Regions from separate parts of the Streptomyces sp. A18 genome, predicted to be linked through region 3. Evidence: riboswitches for the same ligand, from Rfam matches in the RefSeq annotation. Region 3 holds a riboswitch; each other region holds the start of a gene.

Region 1 (4,188 bases), on a different contig from region 3:
AGTGGCCGGAGAGCGCCTCCTGCCGCTGCCGCATGCCACGCAGCAGATCGGCCACGGTGTCTGCGGGTGTGAGCCGGACCCGCACCGGGAGCGTGTTGACGAACAACCCGGCCATCGAGGCCACGCCGGGCACCGCTTGCGGACGTCCGGGCACGGTAGTCCCGAACACCACGTCCCGCTGCCCGGTGAGCCCGGCGAGGAGCAGCGCCCAGGCGCCCTGTACGACGGTGTCCAACGGCACATGCAACTCGGCGGCGTGCAGGTGAAGTCGACGCGCTTCGGCCGAGGTCAGGGGGACTTCGACTTCACTGACCCCTGCGGACGCGTCCCCGCTCGCTTCGGATCCGGATCCGGAGCGGGCCTCGATCACTGGAGCCAGCAGGGTCGGGTCTTCCACCCCCGCAAGCTCCTCGGCCCACACACGAGCCGCCGCTTCCCGGTCCTGCCCTGACGACCACACCAGGAAGTCCCGGTACTCGGCCACGGGCGGCAGCGCGGAAGCGTCCCCGGCAGCCGCGTAGAGGTGGAGAAGATCCTGCACAAGGAGCGGCAGCGATCCACCGTCGAACAGCAGATGATGTGCCGTCAGTGCCAACTCGAAGCGCTCGGCGCCCACCTTCACCAGCGCCATTCGCAGCAACGGCGGCTCCGTCACATCGAAGTGGCTGCGCAAGTCCTGTGCGAGGAAGGCGGCGACCGCCGGACCCGGCACAGCCGCGCCCGCGGCGATCTCCGTCTGCGTCCCTACGGCCGCCAGGTCCACCTCACGCCACGGCAGCTCCACCCCGTCGACGACCACCTGCACCGATTCCCCGCCGGATCCCGGCACGAATGCCGTCCGCAGATTCGCGTACCGGTCGAGCAGTGCCTGCCCTGCCGCCCGCATGCGCTTGGCCGCCACCGGTCCGCGCAGCGCGATGACGAACTGCATCTGGTAGGTCCCCTGCGACGCGTCGTCGAGGAGCGTGTGGAAGAGCAGCCCCTCTTGCAGCGCCGTCAGTGGCCACACCTCAGCGAAACCCGGGTACCGACGCTCCCACATCTCGATCTCGCGCCGACCAACTGGCGCCGGCGACACCCCGGCCGCTCCGCTCCGCAGGCCGGGATCCGCCACCACCTGGCGAATGATCTGCACGAACCGCTCCGCGAGCGACTCAGCAGCCGCCCGGCCGTACATGTCACCGTCGTACCGGATTGTGCCGACCAGCCCTTCTCCGAGGGCTTCTCCGGGGGCGACAGACAGAGGGCCGAGCCCGGAGTGGGAGTCCTCAGAGGGCATCGGGCTCGCGACCCGATCCCGCATACGCGTCACCAGCGCGGCGAACGACGACTCGTCGCCCGCCGGAATCACTGACGGCACGCCGAGGCGGTGCAGCAGGACCGTGAACGCCGCCTGCAGCACCAAAGTCGCCGTGGTGTCACGCTCGTCGGCCAACTCCTCGACCATGCGCAGGAGGTCGCGGTCGAGGTGAAACTCCACCGAGTCACCAACGGACCGGGGGTCTCCCGGCTCATCCGAGCCGGACCAGTGCGACGAGGCGAAGCGGCCGAGTTCGTTCAGAGAGGTAGCCACGGAGAACCGCACTCCCATCTAGTGGGGGCAAAAGCGAGACGCCCCCTGCGCAGGACTGCAGCCGGGACCGGCGGTGGGGACATCCACCGACGATGCCGGACAGCGCACCCTACGGACCGATTTCTCCGCCTGCTCGGCAGCCCGCCTCAAGTTGGAGTCAAGTTCCGGTTGTTGCACGCACGGCGAAGCGTGCGCTGTCCCGTCGGCACCGGACGGAATCCGGGGTGCGGGACGTCCCCGCGGTCGCGACATACACGGCAGGCGGCTTCCGACAACTCCCCGAGATCCGGGGCCTCGCGAACTGCCCGCCCTCAGGGGCTATATGACGGCACCTCAATACTCTGTCCCGTTGCTGACGAGTTCGGTACTGATTTGCACGCGAGGAATTCGTCCCAGAAAAGGCCGAAGCCCCGGACACATGGCGTGCCGGGGCTTACAGCGGAGGGTACTGAATGCGGTTTAGTACGGGCCGTTCACGTTGTCGATCGACCCGTACCGGTCCGCCGCGTAATTGCAGGCGGCCGTGATATTGGCGATGGGGTCGAAGCTGTCCAACGACGTGCCGGGCACGTGGTAGGCGTCGAACGTGGGGCCGATGACCTGCAGCAGACCCTTGGACGGGGTACCGGCGGCAGCGTTGGAGTCCCAGTTGTTGGTGGCAAGCGGGTTGCCGGAGGACTCGCGCATGATGTTGCGGTGGATGCCCTCGTACGAGCCGGGGATGCCACGCTGGGCCATGATGTCGAGCGACTCCTTGATCCAGCCGTCGAGGTCATTGGTGTACGTCTTCTTCGCCGGGGCGGCGGCGGGCTCGGCGGCCGCCGCGTTCCCGCGCTCGGAGCGGTCCGCCCGCTCGGCGGACGTCCTGGAGGCGTCCGACTTCTCCGCGGCCTGGGCCGGGGCCTTCTTACCGAGGGTGAGCTTGAGACCGGGGTGGATCAGCCGCGGGTCGTCGCCGAGAGCGCTGCGGTTGTCCTCGTACAGCTTCTTCCAGCCGCCGCTCAGCGAGTGCTCTCGGGCGATCTTGGAGAGGGAGTCGCCCGCGGTGACGACGTAGGTCTTCGGGGCGGCGGCGGGCTTGGCGGCTGCGGCAGGCTGCGCCGCACTGGCGGCGGTAGCGCCGAGCATCGGGAGTGCGAGCACGGCCCCGCCGGTGCTTGCGGCGGCGATGCCCCGGGTGAGGGAGCTGGACTTGGGGCGGCGGTGCTTACCCTTTGCAGGCATGACGAATTCCTCTCCGTCGCCTACGAGGTGAGCTGTCGGGTTCGGACGGGAGATGTCCGGCCACACTGTGAATGCGACTTCACCCCGAGCCGTTCCGGATTCCGGATCGGCGGCTTACCTGGGTCCCCCGCTCCTGCCGTGCGTGAGTGTGTGAGTGGAAGGGATTCCGGACAGCGGCAGGATTCGGCGTTCCATCCGGATTGACGGTGACGTTAGGCGAGAAAGTGCGGCCGAAACAAGACCAGAATTCACATAGGGAATGCGCACCTCTTGTCCGTGGTGATCGAAAGCTCTCGCACCCTTTGATCGAAAAGCCCAACTTTCTTTGCGTGGAACGGAAGTACGCTCGGCGACTCCCGGAGCCGCACTCGTTGCCCCTGTGACCCATTTCACGGATTGGAGTGCGGGTGGAATGCGGATCGACGGCCTGCCAGAGCGCGCTATTCCGCATGAGTATCCCGCAATACAGACAGCAATTTATATAAGCCATCAATGATGCGAAGAAGGTTGGTTTCGTCAGAAGACGGACACTGGGTGGTGTCGACGCATCACGATGGGCGAGCGTTGCTCCAGCACTGGCTGCGTTGGGTCGATCCCGGTGAGAACGCCCCGGTCAGGGGCTGATCCCAACCAGGTTGCACCGCTATCTGCGCCGACTAGCCGCGCCGACCCTGGATCATCGACAACAGCATCCCGTGAGTCTCGGCGTCCGCAGCCGCCACGAGCCCGCGGCCTGCGTGTCCGATCGGAGCGCCGTCGACTCCGGAGACGACGCAGCCGACGGCCCGGCACAGGGCGATGCCGGCGGCGAAGTGCAGGCTGGCGGTCAGGTCACCGCCGTCGGTGACGTACGCGGCGCGCTTGCCGGCGGCGACCCAGGCCAGCGCCAGCGACGTGGACACCACCCGCGGCCGGAACCGTTCGACGAAATCAGGGTGGGCGAGCAGGTTCACGGCCCGGAATCCCGGCGCGCTCGGAAAAGGCGGATCAAGGTTCACGTCGACCAGCTGGGTGCCGGCCGTCGGCGCCAGCAACGTGTCGCTCCCGTCGCGCCGAACCCAACCGGTCGCACCGTCGGTGAAGAAGACCTCGCCGCTGAACGGATCGGCCACCGCGGCCGGGCCATGGCGCAGGGCCACGTTGACGGCCACCAGCATGTTGCCGACGGCGTAGTTGAGCGTGCCGCACAAGGGGTCCACGAGCCACTGGCGGGCCGCGTCAGCCGCACCTCGCTGCCCGCCCTCCTCGCCGTGCACCGCGTCCTCGGGCCGCGCCGCACGGATGACGCCGAGGATCGCCTCCTCGGCAGCCACATCGGCGTCAGTGGCGAAGTCCCCGGCACCCTTGTCGATGCGGGTGTGCCGCTGCCCGTACCTGGTGTGCACGGCCTG
Region 2 (4,188 bases), on a different contig from region 3:
GGTCTTCTTGTGCTTCTTCAGCTCCGCCTGGCGGGACTTGAGGTGCGCGAGGGTGTCGTCGGCCTCGGTGCGCAGCTGGTCGATCTCCTGGAGCTGCTTCTGTACGGCGCTGACCGTCGCGGCCTGGCGGCTGTCGGCCCGGTCGGCGAGCGCGGCGCGCTCGAGATACTGGTCGGGGTCGGAGGAGAGCGCGAGCTGGACGGACGGGTCGATGCCGCCGCTGCGGTACTGCGCGGCGGCGATCGAACCGAGGCCCTCGCGCGCCGAGTTGAGCTTCTCCGTCTTGCGGGCCGCCTCGTCACGCAGTTCACCGAGGGACTTCTCGGCGCTGTCGGCCTTCTCCTTGGCGCCGTTGTACTTCTCGGTGGCGATCTCAGCCTCGCGGTAGAGCGCGTCGACCTTGGACTTCACCTCGGCCGGGCCGAGTCGCGGATCGGCATGTCCTGTGCCGTCCAGGGCGGTTGCCGTGGCGGCCCCGGCGAAGGCGATGGTGGCGGCGGTACGGGCCGTATGGCCGCTGAGCGAGCGCTGCTTGGGCTTGCGGTGCGCTGCCACGAAGGGAGCTCCTTAAGGTTCCGGCGGCGGCCCGCACAGGGGGAGCGGACCGCCACCGGATTCTCGGCGGTGGTGTCCGACTGCCGCCCCTGGTCCGAGCGGCGGTGGGGAGCCGGTCACCTGACGAAGGACGCTAAACCTGGCCGTCACGGCTTGGTGACGGATTGTGCGCAACTGGCGGAAGTGTTCCGGACGGCAGCTGTATGTGACTGGGCGATCCGCCGGACCGTGCGCCCTTCGCGTACGCGCGTGACCGATGCGGCGCTTGTGGCCCACCTGGCCACGGAGCGGTGATAAGGCCCCGGCTAGGCTCCGGAACCATGGACGTTCTCACCCACCTCTTCGTCGGCCTGCACATCATCGGCATCGCCTCGCTCCTGGGCGGCTTCCTCACCCAGATGAAGCAGATGGGCCAGGGCACGGCCCGCTTCAACCCCGCGATGCTGCACGGCGCGCTGACGATGCTCGTCACCGGTGTGATCCTGGTGGGTCTCAACCAGGCGGACGACAACCCGGTCAACAACCTCAAGATCGGCATCAAGATGGCGGTGCTGATCGTGATCCTCGCCCTGGTCTACGTGAAACGGGACGAGGAGAAGGTGGACAAAGGGATGTTCGGCGCCGTCGGGCTGCTGACCGTCGTGAACATCTTCATCGCGGTGCTCTGGACCTGATCCCGCCTGCCCGCAGAAGACGCTGTAGAAGACTTGCCCGCAGAAAACGGCCCTCCACGCGCACGTGGAGGGCCGTTTTCTCGTAGGGCGCTTACGGGTGAGGTGGTTACGCGGGCCGCACGACGCTGTGGATCGGCATGTAGTAGATCGATTCGACGCGGACGTTCGTGCCCGGCTTCGGGGCGTGGATCATCTTGCCGTCGCCGATGTAGATCCCTACGTGGCTGATGTCGTCGTAGAAGAAGACCAGGTCACCTGGCTTGGCATCGGCGGTCTTCACGGTCGTGCCGACCTTCACCTGGTCCCACGTCGTACGCGGCAGGGAGATCCCCGCGGCCTTCCACGCGTCCTGGGTGAGCCCGGAGCAGTCGTAGGAGTCCGGGCCGGTGGCGCCCCATACGTACGGCTTGCCGATCTGTGCCTCGGCGAAGTCGATGACCTTCGCTGCCTTCGTCGCGTACCCGCTGTCCGTGTCACCGGAGCCGGAGCCCGAACCAGTGCCGGAGCCGGTGTCAGAACCGGAGCCGGAGTCCGGGGTCTCCTTGTTCTTCTCACGCTCCTTCGCCGCGGCCTCTTCCGCCGCCTTGCGCTTGGCCTCCGCCTCGGCCTCCTGCTTGCGGGCCAGCTCGGCGGCCTTGCGCTTGGCCTCTTCTTCCTTCTTCTTCTCGATCGCCGCGAGCCGCGCCTTCTCCTCGGCCGTGAGCTCCGAGAGCATCGTGCGCGCCTGGCCCAGCTTCTTCTGGACGGTCTGCTTGCTCGTCCTGAGCTCGTCCCGCGAGTCGCTCAGCGTCTCCAGGCTCTTGGCGGCCTTCGTGCGCTGCTTCGTCGCCGATGCCTGCTGCGTCTGGTACTCGTCGACCGCCTTCTTCTGGCGCGCGGTCAGCCGGTCCGACAGGTGGTTCTGGTCGAAGTACCCCTGCGGGTCGTCGGCGAGCATCATCGTGGCGGTCTCGGAGACTCCGCCGGTGCGGTACTGGGCCGCGGCGAACGTGCCCAGCTCCTGGCGGGCCTCGTTCAGCTTGTCGGTGCGCTTGGCCACGTCGTCGAGGAGGGTGTCGACCTTCTTGCGCTGCTTGTCGGTGCGCTCCTTGGCCGAGTTGTACTTCTGTGTGGCCACGCCCGCCTGGTGGTAGAGGTCGTCGACCTTCTTCTGCACCTCTTCGAGGCTGGGCTTCTGCGGCGCGGAGGGTGCGGCCTGCGCGCTCTGTGACAGCAGGGCCACGGAGGTGAGGGCCGCCGTCGTGATGCCGAGGGCGGGGGCGGTGCGTAGGCCGGCAATGCGGGTCCGCGGCTTGCGGTGCGACGCCAAGGGAGGCGACTCCTTCCGTAGACCGCCTACCGGGTTAGCTGTCGGGTTCGGGCGGGTGGTTCCGGAAGGTTGCCCTACGGTCCCGTACTTCGTACGGGACCGATTCACCCCAAGTTCATCGTGGGTCCCCGGCTCCGAGGAGATCGAACTCGGCGGAGGCCGCCCGTTCCCGGCGGGGTTCGCCGGTGGGAGTACGAGCAGCCCGCGGAGCACGCTAGCCAACTCGTGTGGCCCGTGTGAAGGTTGATGTTCGATATGCCCGATACATTTTCGTTACTTTGCGAAGCTCTTGACGCGGGCACGCCGTGCCGTGGCGGAGTGTGACCGTCCGCGGGCGGGGCGTAGGCGAGGAGAGTGGTCGGAACCCGGGGCGGGTTGTCAGTGGGGCCGCCTAGACTCGGGAGGCGATGAGCAGCCTCTTTGATGACAGCTTCCTGGCGGACCTCAAGCCCTCGCGGGCTTCGGAGGAAGAGCACCCGCCGCCGCCCGAGGACAGTGCTCCGGAGTCCGTTCCGGATGATCTGTTCGACGGGAAGTTCGACGCGCCCGTGCCCAGGGACGCGCACTACCGCGGCGGGGCCCCGCGCCCCGTGATCGACCCGGCGGCCCTCCTCGACGGGCTGAACGAGAACCAGCGCGCGGCCGTCGTGCACGCGGGTTCCCCGCTGCTCATCGTCGCCGGCGCGGGCTCCGGAAAGACCCGGGTCCTGACGCACCGCATCGCGTATCTCCTGGCCGAGCGGCACGTGCACCCGGGGCAGATCCTGGCGATCACGTTCACGAACAAGGCCGCGGGCGAGATGAAGGAGCGCGTCGAGCAGCTCGTCGGTCCGCGGGCCAACGCGATGTGGGTGTCGACGTTCCACAGTGCGTGCGTGCGGATACTGCGCCGCGAGTCGAAGACGATCGGCTTCACCTCCTCCTTCTCGATCTACGACGCCGCCGACTCCAAGCGCCTGATGGCGCTGGTCTGCCGCGATCTGGACATCGACCCGAAGAAGTTCCCGCCGAAGTCCTTCAGCGCCAAGATCTCGAACCTGAAGAACGAGCTGATCGACGAGGAGACCTTCGCCGGCCAGGCCGCCGACGGCTTCGAGAAGACGCTCGCCCAGGCGTACGCGATGTACCAGTCGCGGCTGCGCGAGGCGAACGCCCTCGACTTCGACGACCTGATCATGACGACGGTCAACATGCTCCGCGCCTTCCCGGACGTCGCCGCGCACTACCGCCGCCGCTTCCGGCACGTGATGGTCGACGAGTACCAGGACACCAACCACGCGCAGTACGCCCTGGTGCGCGAGCTGGTGGGCCCCTCCGGGGGCGAGGGTGACGACCCGGCCGAGCTGTGCGTCGTGGGTGACGCGGACCAGTCGATCTACGCCTTCCGCGGCGCCACGATCCGCAACATCCTCCAGTTCGAGGAGGACTACCCGAACGCGACGACGATCCTCCTCGAGCAGAACTACCGCTCCACGCAAACGATCCTGACCGCGGCCAACGCCGTCATCGAGCGCAACGAAAGCCGCCGCCCCAAGAACCTGTGGACCAACGCGGGCGCGGGCGCGGGCATCACCGGCTATGTCGCCGACACCGAGCACGACGAGGCGCAGTTCGTCGCCGACGAGATCGACCGGCTCACCGACGCGGGCG
Region 3 (4,188 bases):
CGCTCCCCCGCTGCTGCCGCCCGCCGACCGCCCGAGGTCGTACGGGTTGCGGGTGGCCCCGAAGACAGGGTTGAAGGTGTGCGAACCAGCCGCGAACTCGGGCACGTTGGTCTTGCCGATGGTGATCGCCCCGGCACCACGGATGCGTTCGACGATCAGCTCGTCGTGGTCCGGGACGTTGTCGGCGAGGAGCGGCGTCCCGTAGGTGGTGCGGATGCCGCGGGTGTCGTGGGTGTCCTTGTGGGCGACGGGCAGCCCGTGCAGCGAGCCCAACGGCTCGCCGCGAACGGTCTGTTCGTCGGCGGCTCGCGCCTCGTCCATGGCACGCTCGGCCGCCAGGGTCACCACGGCGTTCACCGCGCCGTTGACCTGCTCGATCCGGTCCAGGTGCGCCTGGACGACCTCGCGCGCGGACAGCTCACGGCTGCGGATCCTTGCGGCGAGTTCGCGGGCGGTGAGGTGCACGAGCCCGGCGGTTCGGTGGGCCTGGTGGGCTCGGTGGGCTCGGTGGGCTTCAGGGCTCATACGACGCTTTCGGCTCGGGCGGCTAGATCGCGACGAGGCGGAGTATGCCCACGTCGCCGCGCCGGGCATCCGGTCCCGGGCGCCGTGGCCCCCGCTTTCAGCGGGCGGCTGAATCACGGCGCATCGGTTGACTCCTGCGGATCACCCGAGCACGCTCACCATGACGACGTTCCGTACGTCCTGTACATTTTTTACAGGGAGCCTTGGGGAGTAGCCGACCCCCGACCGAGGAGAGACGTGCCATGAACCGACCGTTCGCCCGCTATGTCCTGCCCGAGATCACCGAGCGCACCAGCACGGGGCAGCGGAGCCTCGATCCGTACTCGAAGCTGCTCGAGGAGCGCATCGTCTTCCTGGGCACACCGATCGACGACACCTCGGCCAACGACGTGATGGCGCAGTTCATGCACCTCGAATACCTGGCGCCCGACCGCGACATCTCGCTCTACATCAACTCCCCCGGCGGCTCGTTCAGCGCCATGACCGCGATCTACGACACGATCCAGTTCGTCTCCTGCGACATCGAGACGACCTGTCTGGGGCAGGCCGCGTCGGCCGCCGCCGTCCTGCTGGCGGCGGGCACCCCCGGCAAGCGGTTCGCGCTGCCCGGCGCCCGGGTGCTGATCCACCAGCCGTCGGTCGCCGAGCCGATCCAGGGCCAGGCGACCGACTTGGCGATCCAGGCCGACGAACTCCTGCGCACGCGCGCGCAGCTGGAGAAGCTGCTCGCCCAACACACGGGCCAGAGCCCCGAGCGCGTCGCGGCCGACATCGAGCGGGACAAGATGCTCACCGCCGCCGAGGCGGTCGAATACGGCCTGGTGGACGGGATCATCGCGAGCCGCAAGTCGTCCCCGCGCACCCCGGACGCGAGGTGATCCGCCGATGCTGCCGCCCGAACTTCCGCCGCTGCCCGCACTCACCCGCGCCGAGGGCGAGTTGATCGACCGGTACCTCGAAGTGATCGATCTGCTGGGCCGGATCAACCCGGCCCGCGCCTCGGACACCTACGGCGGACTGCGTGCCGCCCAGGCCCTGGTCGGCAAGGCGACCGCCCTGCGGGACGCGCTGGCGGTCATGCACCAGCGGGGCGAGAGCGCCGTGCACGCCCCGACGTTGGCCCGTGCGCTGCGTGTGCTGGACGGCGAGCGGCGCGCGGAACGGGTCACCATGCCGCCCTCATCGGCTTCCTGAGTGCCCATCACCACGGCTCCCCAACTCCGCACCGTCCGGGGCGGATCTCAAACGAACCAAACGGGCTACCTCGTTCGGCGTAGACATTCCTCCTTCTTTGGACTGCCTTCAGTTGCGTCAGATGTGTACGCGATGGCCGGAATTACTCGTTCCGGTGCTGGTCGAACGATCGTCGGGTCCCTCGATCCGACCCCGAATCCGACCGTGTCCACCCGAACGGTTCAGCCGTGAGGAACCTCATAAAACGCCGTTTCGGCTCGGAATTCGGGCCCTCGGCGGGTCAAGATCCCTTCCGACGACAAGCCCCCGCCACAGCGGCGGGGCGGTCCGGGCGGACGCCGAGTCCTGCCGCCGCCCGGATGACCGGTCGACATCGGTGCATCGGCAGGAGTGGAGGACCCAGGCATGACGGGTCGGTCCGGAAGGTCCGGACGCCGACCCTTGGGGTGAAGCCGCACACCGCGGCCGGGCAACTTTGTCAGCCCGAATCCGACAGGTCATCCTTCACAGGCGGCTGACGAAGGGTTGCGCATGACCGCGCTGAATCATGTTCCGTCGCTGCTCACCAGGGCCGGTTCCGCATCGGCCCTCACGCTCGCCCTCGTGGGCGGCACGCTCGTGGCCCCAGGGCTCACGACGGAAGCAGAGGCCGCGACACACGGAACGAAGGCGCTCAAGATCGCCGCTTCCAAGAAGGGCTCCCCGTACCGCTACGGAGCGGCGGGGCCGAACCGGTTCGACTGCTCGGGTCTGACGCTCTACTCGTTCAAGCGCGCGGGCAAGAAGCTCCCGCGCACCGCCGCGCAGCAGTACAACAAGACCCGCCACATCTCGGCGTCGAACCGCACCCGCGGCGATCTGGTCTTCTTCGGCTCCGGGCGGAACATCTACCACGTGGGCATCTACGCCGGGAAGGGCCGCATCTGGCACGCCCCCAAGTCGAACACCGTGGTGCGCCTCGAGAAGATCTGGACGAAGAACGTCTCGTACGGCCGGGTGCGCTGACCGCCCGTCACCGACCGCCGTCACTGACCGCCCATCACTGACCGCGGAGGACAGACCTGTCGGAGGGCGGTGGCGGTGGCCGTACGGCTGCTGCCGCCGCTCGACCGGCCCTGCGGTCGGCGCGCCCGCCATGCGTGGAGCACGTCGACGCGGATACTCGGGCGCCATGTCCGAAAACAACGGTTCCCACTCCACGGGCAAGTACTCCGACGCCCGCAACGAGACCACGTTCGAACGAGCCGACCGCAATTTCTCCGAGATCCTCCAAGAGCTGCGCGTCACGCAGGCCGGGGTGCAGATCCTCTTCGCGTTCCTGTTGACGCTCGCCTTCACCGAGCGCTTTCCCTCGCTCGATACGGTGCAGCGCGCCACGTACGTGACCACGCTGCTCCTGGCCGTGCTCTCCGCCGCGCTGTTCACCGCGCCGGCCGCTGTGCACAGGTCGCTGTTCGGGCAGCACTCCAAGCCGCGGATCGTGCGGGTGTCCTCCCGGCTGGCCGGCATCGGCATGGTGGTCCTGGTGTTCGCGCTCGCCGGTTCCGTGCTGCTCGTCGTCGACGTGGCGGTGAGCCGCACCGCCGGGATCATCGCGAGTGCGGGCACGGCGCTGGTGTGCGCCGGCCTGTGGGGCCTGCTTCCCGTCCTGGTGCGCGGCGCGGGCAAGGACCGGGATCAGGACACCGACGCGTCGGACGACGTCAGGTCAGGACGGCCTCGGTGAGGAGCACCAGGCCCAGGACGCTGAGCGCGACACCTGTGCCGCCCTCGATCGCACGGGCCGTACGCGGCTCGCGCAGCCGGCGTCCGAGCCGGTCGACCAGGACCGCGACGACCGGGAACCACACCAGGGCAAGCGCCACGATGATGCACGCGAGCAGCAGGGTCCTGGGCATCGCCGGGGTGCCCGCGGGCACGAACTGTGGCAGCACGCTGAGGAAGGTGATGGGCGCCTTGGGGTTGAGGGCGTTGGTGAGGAAGCCCTGGCGCAGGCTGCCCCCGGCGGCCGGCCGCTCCCCGTCGTCCGGCGCGCCGAAGCTCTCCACCGGCCGCGCCGCCGACCGCAACGCGCGGTACCCGAGGTACAGCACGTAGCCGCCGCCCAGGATCTGCAGCGCCCGGAACAGCGTGGGAACGGCCGCGAGGACCGCCGCGACCCCGGCCACCGCGAGCGCCGTGTGCACCAGGAGCCCGCCCGCGACTCCGATCGCGCAGGCGACCCCCGCGCGGCGGGAGGCGAGGGCGTTGCGCACCACGACGGCGAAGTCGGCGCCCGGCATGGCGACCATGCCCGCTGCGACTCCGGTGAAGGCGACCAGTTCTGCGTCCATGGCCCCCACCCTGCCGTTCTTCTGCCTACAGCAGGTATGTGGAATATCCTGGGTCAGCCTTAAGCAGACGTTTAGCCCCATGCCGTCGGACGACCCGCCCGTCGGCTCCTGCACCGGGAGAGACCATGTACGACCC
Region 4 (4,188 bases), on a different contig from region 3:
AAGCGGCACGGCCCGCACTCGCGTACGCGGCACGCGCGACGGCTCCCGTGGTCGCGGCTGTGCCCCTGCCGTACGGATACCCGCAGCCCCACCCATACCAGCAGCCTCAGCCTCAGCCGTACGGATATCCGTACGCCCGACCGGCGATGCCCTACCCCGCGTACAACCCCTACCGCGGCTAGGCGGAAGCCTTGGTCAGCGCCGACACCTCGGCCTCCGTCAGCTCGAACTCCCCCACCGCGAGCAGCGCCGGCAGCTGCTCGACCGTACGGGCCGACGCGATCGGCGCCGCCACCGTCGGCTGCGCCGCGAGCCACGCGAGGGCCACGGTCGCCGCCTCGGCGCCGCGCGCCTTGGCGACCTCGTCGAGTGCGGCGAGCACCCGCAGGCCGCGGTCGGTCTCCAGGTGCTTGCCCGCGCCCTGCGCCCGTGCGCTGTCGACCCGCGCGCCGGGGCGGTACTTTCCGGTGAGGAAGCCGGAGGCGAGCGCGTAGTACGGGACGGCGGCCAGGCCCGAGCGCGAGGCGACCTGCTCCAGCGTGCCCTCGTACGTGTCGCGCGAGACGAGGTTGTAGTGCGGCTGGAGGACCGAGTAGCGCGCGAGGCCCTCGCGGTCGGAGAAGTCCAGGGACTCCTGGAGCCGCTCGGCGGTCAGGTTCGACGCGGCGATGGCGCGGACCTTGCCGGACGTGACCAGCTCGTCGAGCGCGCCGATGATCTCCTCGACCGGGACGGCCGGGTCGTCGAAGTGCGTGTAGTAGAGGTCGATGTAGTCGGTGCGCAGACGGCGCAGCGACTCCTCGGCACCGGACTTGATGGTGTTCGCGGACAGGCCCTTGTGGTCGGGGTGGGAGCCGACCTTGGTGGCGAGCACGACGTCGGAGCGGTTGCCGCGCGCGGCGAGCCAGTTGCCGATGACCGTCTCGGACTCGCCGCCCTTGTTGCCGGGCACCCAGGCCGAGTAGACGTCGGCGGTGTCGATGAAGTTGCCGCCGGCGGCGGTGTAGGCGTCGAGCACGGTGAAGGACTGCGCCTCGTCGGCCGTCCAGCCGAAGACGTTGCCGCCGAGTGCGAGCGGGAAGACCTCGAGGTCGGACGAGCCAAGGGTACGGAGAGAAGTCATACGGGGCTCAACGCCCTTGCGGACCGCGGAATTCCGTACAACGGGACGGCGATTCCAGTCCGTGAACAGCACGCCGACCAGACACGCCGACCAGGCACGCCGAACCGGCAGCCCTGACGTCGGGGGGTTGTCGCCAGGACCGCCGGGGTTACTGGGGCTGTCTGAAGACCCTCAGATCCTCAGAGCGACTGGCCCTTGCCACGCAGCCACGCCGCCGGGTCGACCCCGGTGGAATCGCCGCCCGGGTGGACCTCCATGTGGAGGTGGGCGCCGGTGACGTTGCCGGTCGCGCCGACGCGGCCGATGGTCTCGCCCGTGGTGACCTTCTGGCCCGCGCTGACGTTCATCGAGGACTGGTGGCAGAACCACACCTCGGTGCCGTCGTCGAGCTCCAGGATCGTGCGGTAGCCGTACGCCCCCGCCCAGCCGGCCTCCTTGATGGTGCCGGAGTGGACGGCCTTGATGGGCGTGCCCGTCGGCGCCGCGAAGTCCAGGCCGGTGTGGTAGCCGGAGGACCACATGGAGCCGGGCTGACCGAAGGTGCCGGTGAGCGTGTACGAGGCGACGGGGAGGGTGTAGCTCTTCGCGAGCTTGGCCAGGCGCTCCGCCTCGGCCTTGGCCTTGGCCTTGGCCTCGGCCTTCTTCTTCGCGGCTGCCTTCTCGGCGGCGATCTTCTTCTCGGCCGCGGTCTGCTTGGCGGCGGCCTGTTCGGCGGCCTGCTTGACGGCGGCTTCTTCGGCCGCCTTCTGGACCGCGTCGTCCGCCTGGTCCTGCTGGTTCTCTGCCTGCTCCATGATGCGGGCCCGCAGTGCCTCGCCCGCGTCCGTGGTGCCCTGCTCGGCGTCGGTGGTGCTGACCCCGGCGGCGCTCAGCGGCGCGGCGGCGACCGTCACTCCGTTGTCGGCGGAGCCGGCGTCGGAGGAGTCGTCGGATATCAAGGACCCCACGCCCGGAAGCGACTTGGCCTCCGGCAGCGAGTCCGTGACGGCCGACAGGTCCGGCATCTCGATGGCCACCGGGGGCTTGCCGCCCTGCGCGGTGGCGATGCCGCCCGCGCCGACGGCGGCGATGACGCCTACGCCGAGAACGGTGGAGCTGCGGGCGAGCCCGCCGCCGCCCCGCTTGTGGACGCGGTGCCTGCCGCGGACGGGACGGATGGACTCCTCGGTGGGATTCCATTCCTCCCAGGAAGACTCATCTTCGTACCCACCGAAATCGTTGTCCTTCGGTACGTACGCGCCTTGGGGGGCAGGGCGATTGGACGCCACTGGGGCGCACTCCTTTCCTTCCTTCTCGCCTACCGGGTTAGCTGACGGGTTCGGAGCAGGAAGGTCTCCTACGAACAACCGGCACGAATGCACGGATGCCCGATTCACCCCAATTAGTGGTTCCCCGGCTCCCTTTCGGGATTAGGCGCGTGCGCGCGGAGCCGACTCGAGTGACGGCTGGGACGACCGCGCTGCGTTATCGAACGTTAATAGACAGCGGGGCCGTATTCCAAGCCGTTCCGGCTGATCGTTAACGCCTCTGGCCCGTACTTAACGGGACACGCCGGTCTGGAACGGGGCGAGTTGACGCCACTTCTTCACACACCGGAGCTTCACACTTCCTTGACAGTACGTCAGTTGTTATGCGGAGTGGTGTCCTTCAGTCACGGCCGGTGACATCGACGCCCCCACCGTTCCCCGCGTCGCCCGTCGCGAGCGGCCGCCGCACGGCGAGCAGCGCCATGTCGTCGGTCGTCCCGCCCCCGGTGTGGCGCCGCACCTCTTCGGTGAGCGTGGCAAGGAGCGCGTCCGGGCCGTTGGGGCCGGGGAAGCTGCGGCCGCCGAGCCGGGCCGCCGGGTCGTAGAACTCGCCGCGGCCGTCACGCGCCTCGGAGAGCCCGTCGGTGTAGAGCAGCAGCATCGACCCCGGCGGGAACTCCGTCTCGTCCGCACGGTCCGGCCACACGCCCAGGTCCCCCATCCCGAGCGGCAGCGCGGGCTCTTTGGCGGACAGGGCGCACAACCGTCCGTCGCCGCGCAGGAGCAGCGGGCCCGGGTGCCCGCGGTTGACGAGGCGTACGCGACCGTCGCCGTGCGGGATCTCCGCGAGGACGGCGGTGGTGAACCCTTCGAAGGCGTCGAGCCCGTCACGCCGGGTGCCCTCACGCGCGAGGGCACGCTCAAGACGCTGGGCCACCGCCTCCAGCGTGGCCTCCTGCTCGGCGGCCTCCCGGAACGCCCCGATGACGACGGCCACGGCCGCCACCGCGCCCATGCCCTTGCCTCGTACGTCGCCGACGATGACGCGCACGCCGTGCGGGGTGTCCTGCACGGCGTACAGGTCACCCCCGATGAAGGCGTCGGCGTCCGCGGCCTCGTACCGCGCCGCGACATCGAGCCCGCCGATCCGGGGATCCGGCTGCGGCAGTACGGCGCGCTGGGCGGCCTCGGAGATGGAGCGGGCGGAGGCGAGCTGTTTGTCGCTGCGGCGCTGGACGCGGTTGATGACGACGGCGAGCACGGCGACGGTCGCCACCGTGAGCAGCTCGGTGACGGCTTCGACGTCGGTGGCGACGGTGGTCTTGAAGTGCAGGGCGAGCACGGCCGCGCAGGAGCAGGCGCCGATGAGGGAGGTGTTGAGCAAGGAGTAGAAGGGGGCCGCGATGAGCGGGGCGGCGGTGAAGAGGGGCGCGGCGGTGAACGCGGGCGGGGTCGAGAGGTCGTAGACCACCCCGGCGACGATCAGGAGCATGGGAAGGGCCCGCACGAGCGCCCGCTCATGCCGGACGTCGGGAGCCTCGGGGCCACCCCCGCCGCTTCCTCCTCGCTTCCCCACCGGTCTTCTCCTGCCGAATTCCGCGCCCAGGACCAGATCCATGACCACGCTCATCCAGGTTTCCCGGAGCGGCGGCGCGGGGCGACCGCTGTGGGCCGACCGGGTGAGGGCCTCGTCGGGCGAGGCAACAGCCGGAAAACACCGAAGGCCCGGATCCATTTCTGGATCCGGGCCTTCGGTCTTTAGTAGCGGGGACAGGATTTGAACCTGCGACCTCTGGGTTATGAGCCCAGCGAGCTACC

What was found. A riboswitch is a leader RNA that binds a small molecule or an ion and turns the genes downstream of it on or off. The one in region 3 is predicted to bind cyclic di-AMP.
Region 1: another riboswitch for cyclic di-AMP. It lies ahead of AC5P1C_RS10410 (transglycosylase SLT domain-containing protein); the one in region 3 lies ahead of AC5P1C_RS33395 (C40 family peptidase).
Region 2: another riboswitch for cyclic di-AMP. It lies ahead of AC5P1C_RS16390 (C40 family peptidase); the one in region 3 lies ahead of AC5P1C_RS33395 (C40 family peptidase).
Region 4: another riboswitch for cyclic di-AMP. It lies ahead of AC5P1C_RS41895 (M23 family metallopeptidase); the one in region 3 lies ahead of AC5P1C_RS33395 (C40 family peptidase).

The regions. Positions count from the first base shown of each region.
Region 1 covers NZ_JBWLKL010000005.1:52,659-56,846, reverse strand. Annotated here, with positions in the region: gene AC5P1C_RS10415 (non-ribosomal peptide synthetase) at 1-1,573, opposite strand, end outside; gene AC5P1C_RS10410 (transglycosylase SLT domain-containing protein) at 2,033-2,797, opposite strand; cyclic di-AMP (ydaO/yuaA leader) riboswitch at 2,800-2,956, opposite strand; gene AC5P1C_RS10405 (inositol monophosphatase family protein) at 3,454-4,188, opposite strand, start outside.
Region 2 covers NZ_JBWLKL010000008.1:245,160-249,347, reverse strand. Annotated here, with positions in the region: gene AC5P1C_RS16400 (C40 family peptidase) at 1-555, opposite strand, end outside; gene AC5P1C_RS16395 (hypothetical protein) at 876-1,229, shown strand; gene AC5P1C_RS16390 (C40 family peptidase) at 1,336-2,538, opposite strand; cyclic di-AMP (ydaO/yuaA leader) riboswitch at 2,547-2,703, opposite strand; gene pcrA (DNA helicase PcrA) at 2,946-4,188, shown strand, end outside.
Region 3 covers NZ_JBWLKL010000032.1:25,244-29,431, reverse strand. Annotated here, with positions in the region: gene AC5P1C_RS33410 (amidase) at 1-525, opposite strand, end outside; gene AC5P1C_RS33405 (ATP-dependent Clp protease proteolytic subunit) at 768-1,403, shown strand; gene AC5P1C_RS33400 (hypothetical protein) at 1,411-1,719, shown strand; cyclic di-AMP (ydaO/yuaA leader) riboswitch at 2,084-2,247, shown strand; gene AC5P1C_RS33395 (C40 family peptidase) at 2,251-2,724, shown strand; gene AC5P1C_RS33390 (DUF6328 family protein) at 2,891-3,445, shown strand; gene AC5P1C_RS33385 (LysE family translocator) at 3,423-4,052, opposite strand; gene AC5P1C_RS33380 (LysR family transcriptional regulator) at 4,178-4,188, shown strand, end outside.
Region 4 covers NZ_JBWLKL010000071.1:16-4,203, reverse strand. Annotated here, with positions in the region: gene AC5P1C_RS41905 (PrsW family intramembrane metalloprotease) at 1-182, shown strand, start outside; gene AC5P1C_RS41900 (aldo/keto reductase) at 179-1,123, opposite strand; gene AC5P1C_RS41895 (M23 family metallopeptidase) at 1,303-2,391, opposite strand; cyclic di-AMP (ydaO/yuaA leader) riboswitch at 2,403-2,549, opposite strand; gene AC5P1C_RS41890 (PP2C family protein-serine/threonine phosphatase) at 2,771-3,988, opposite strand.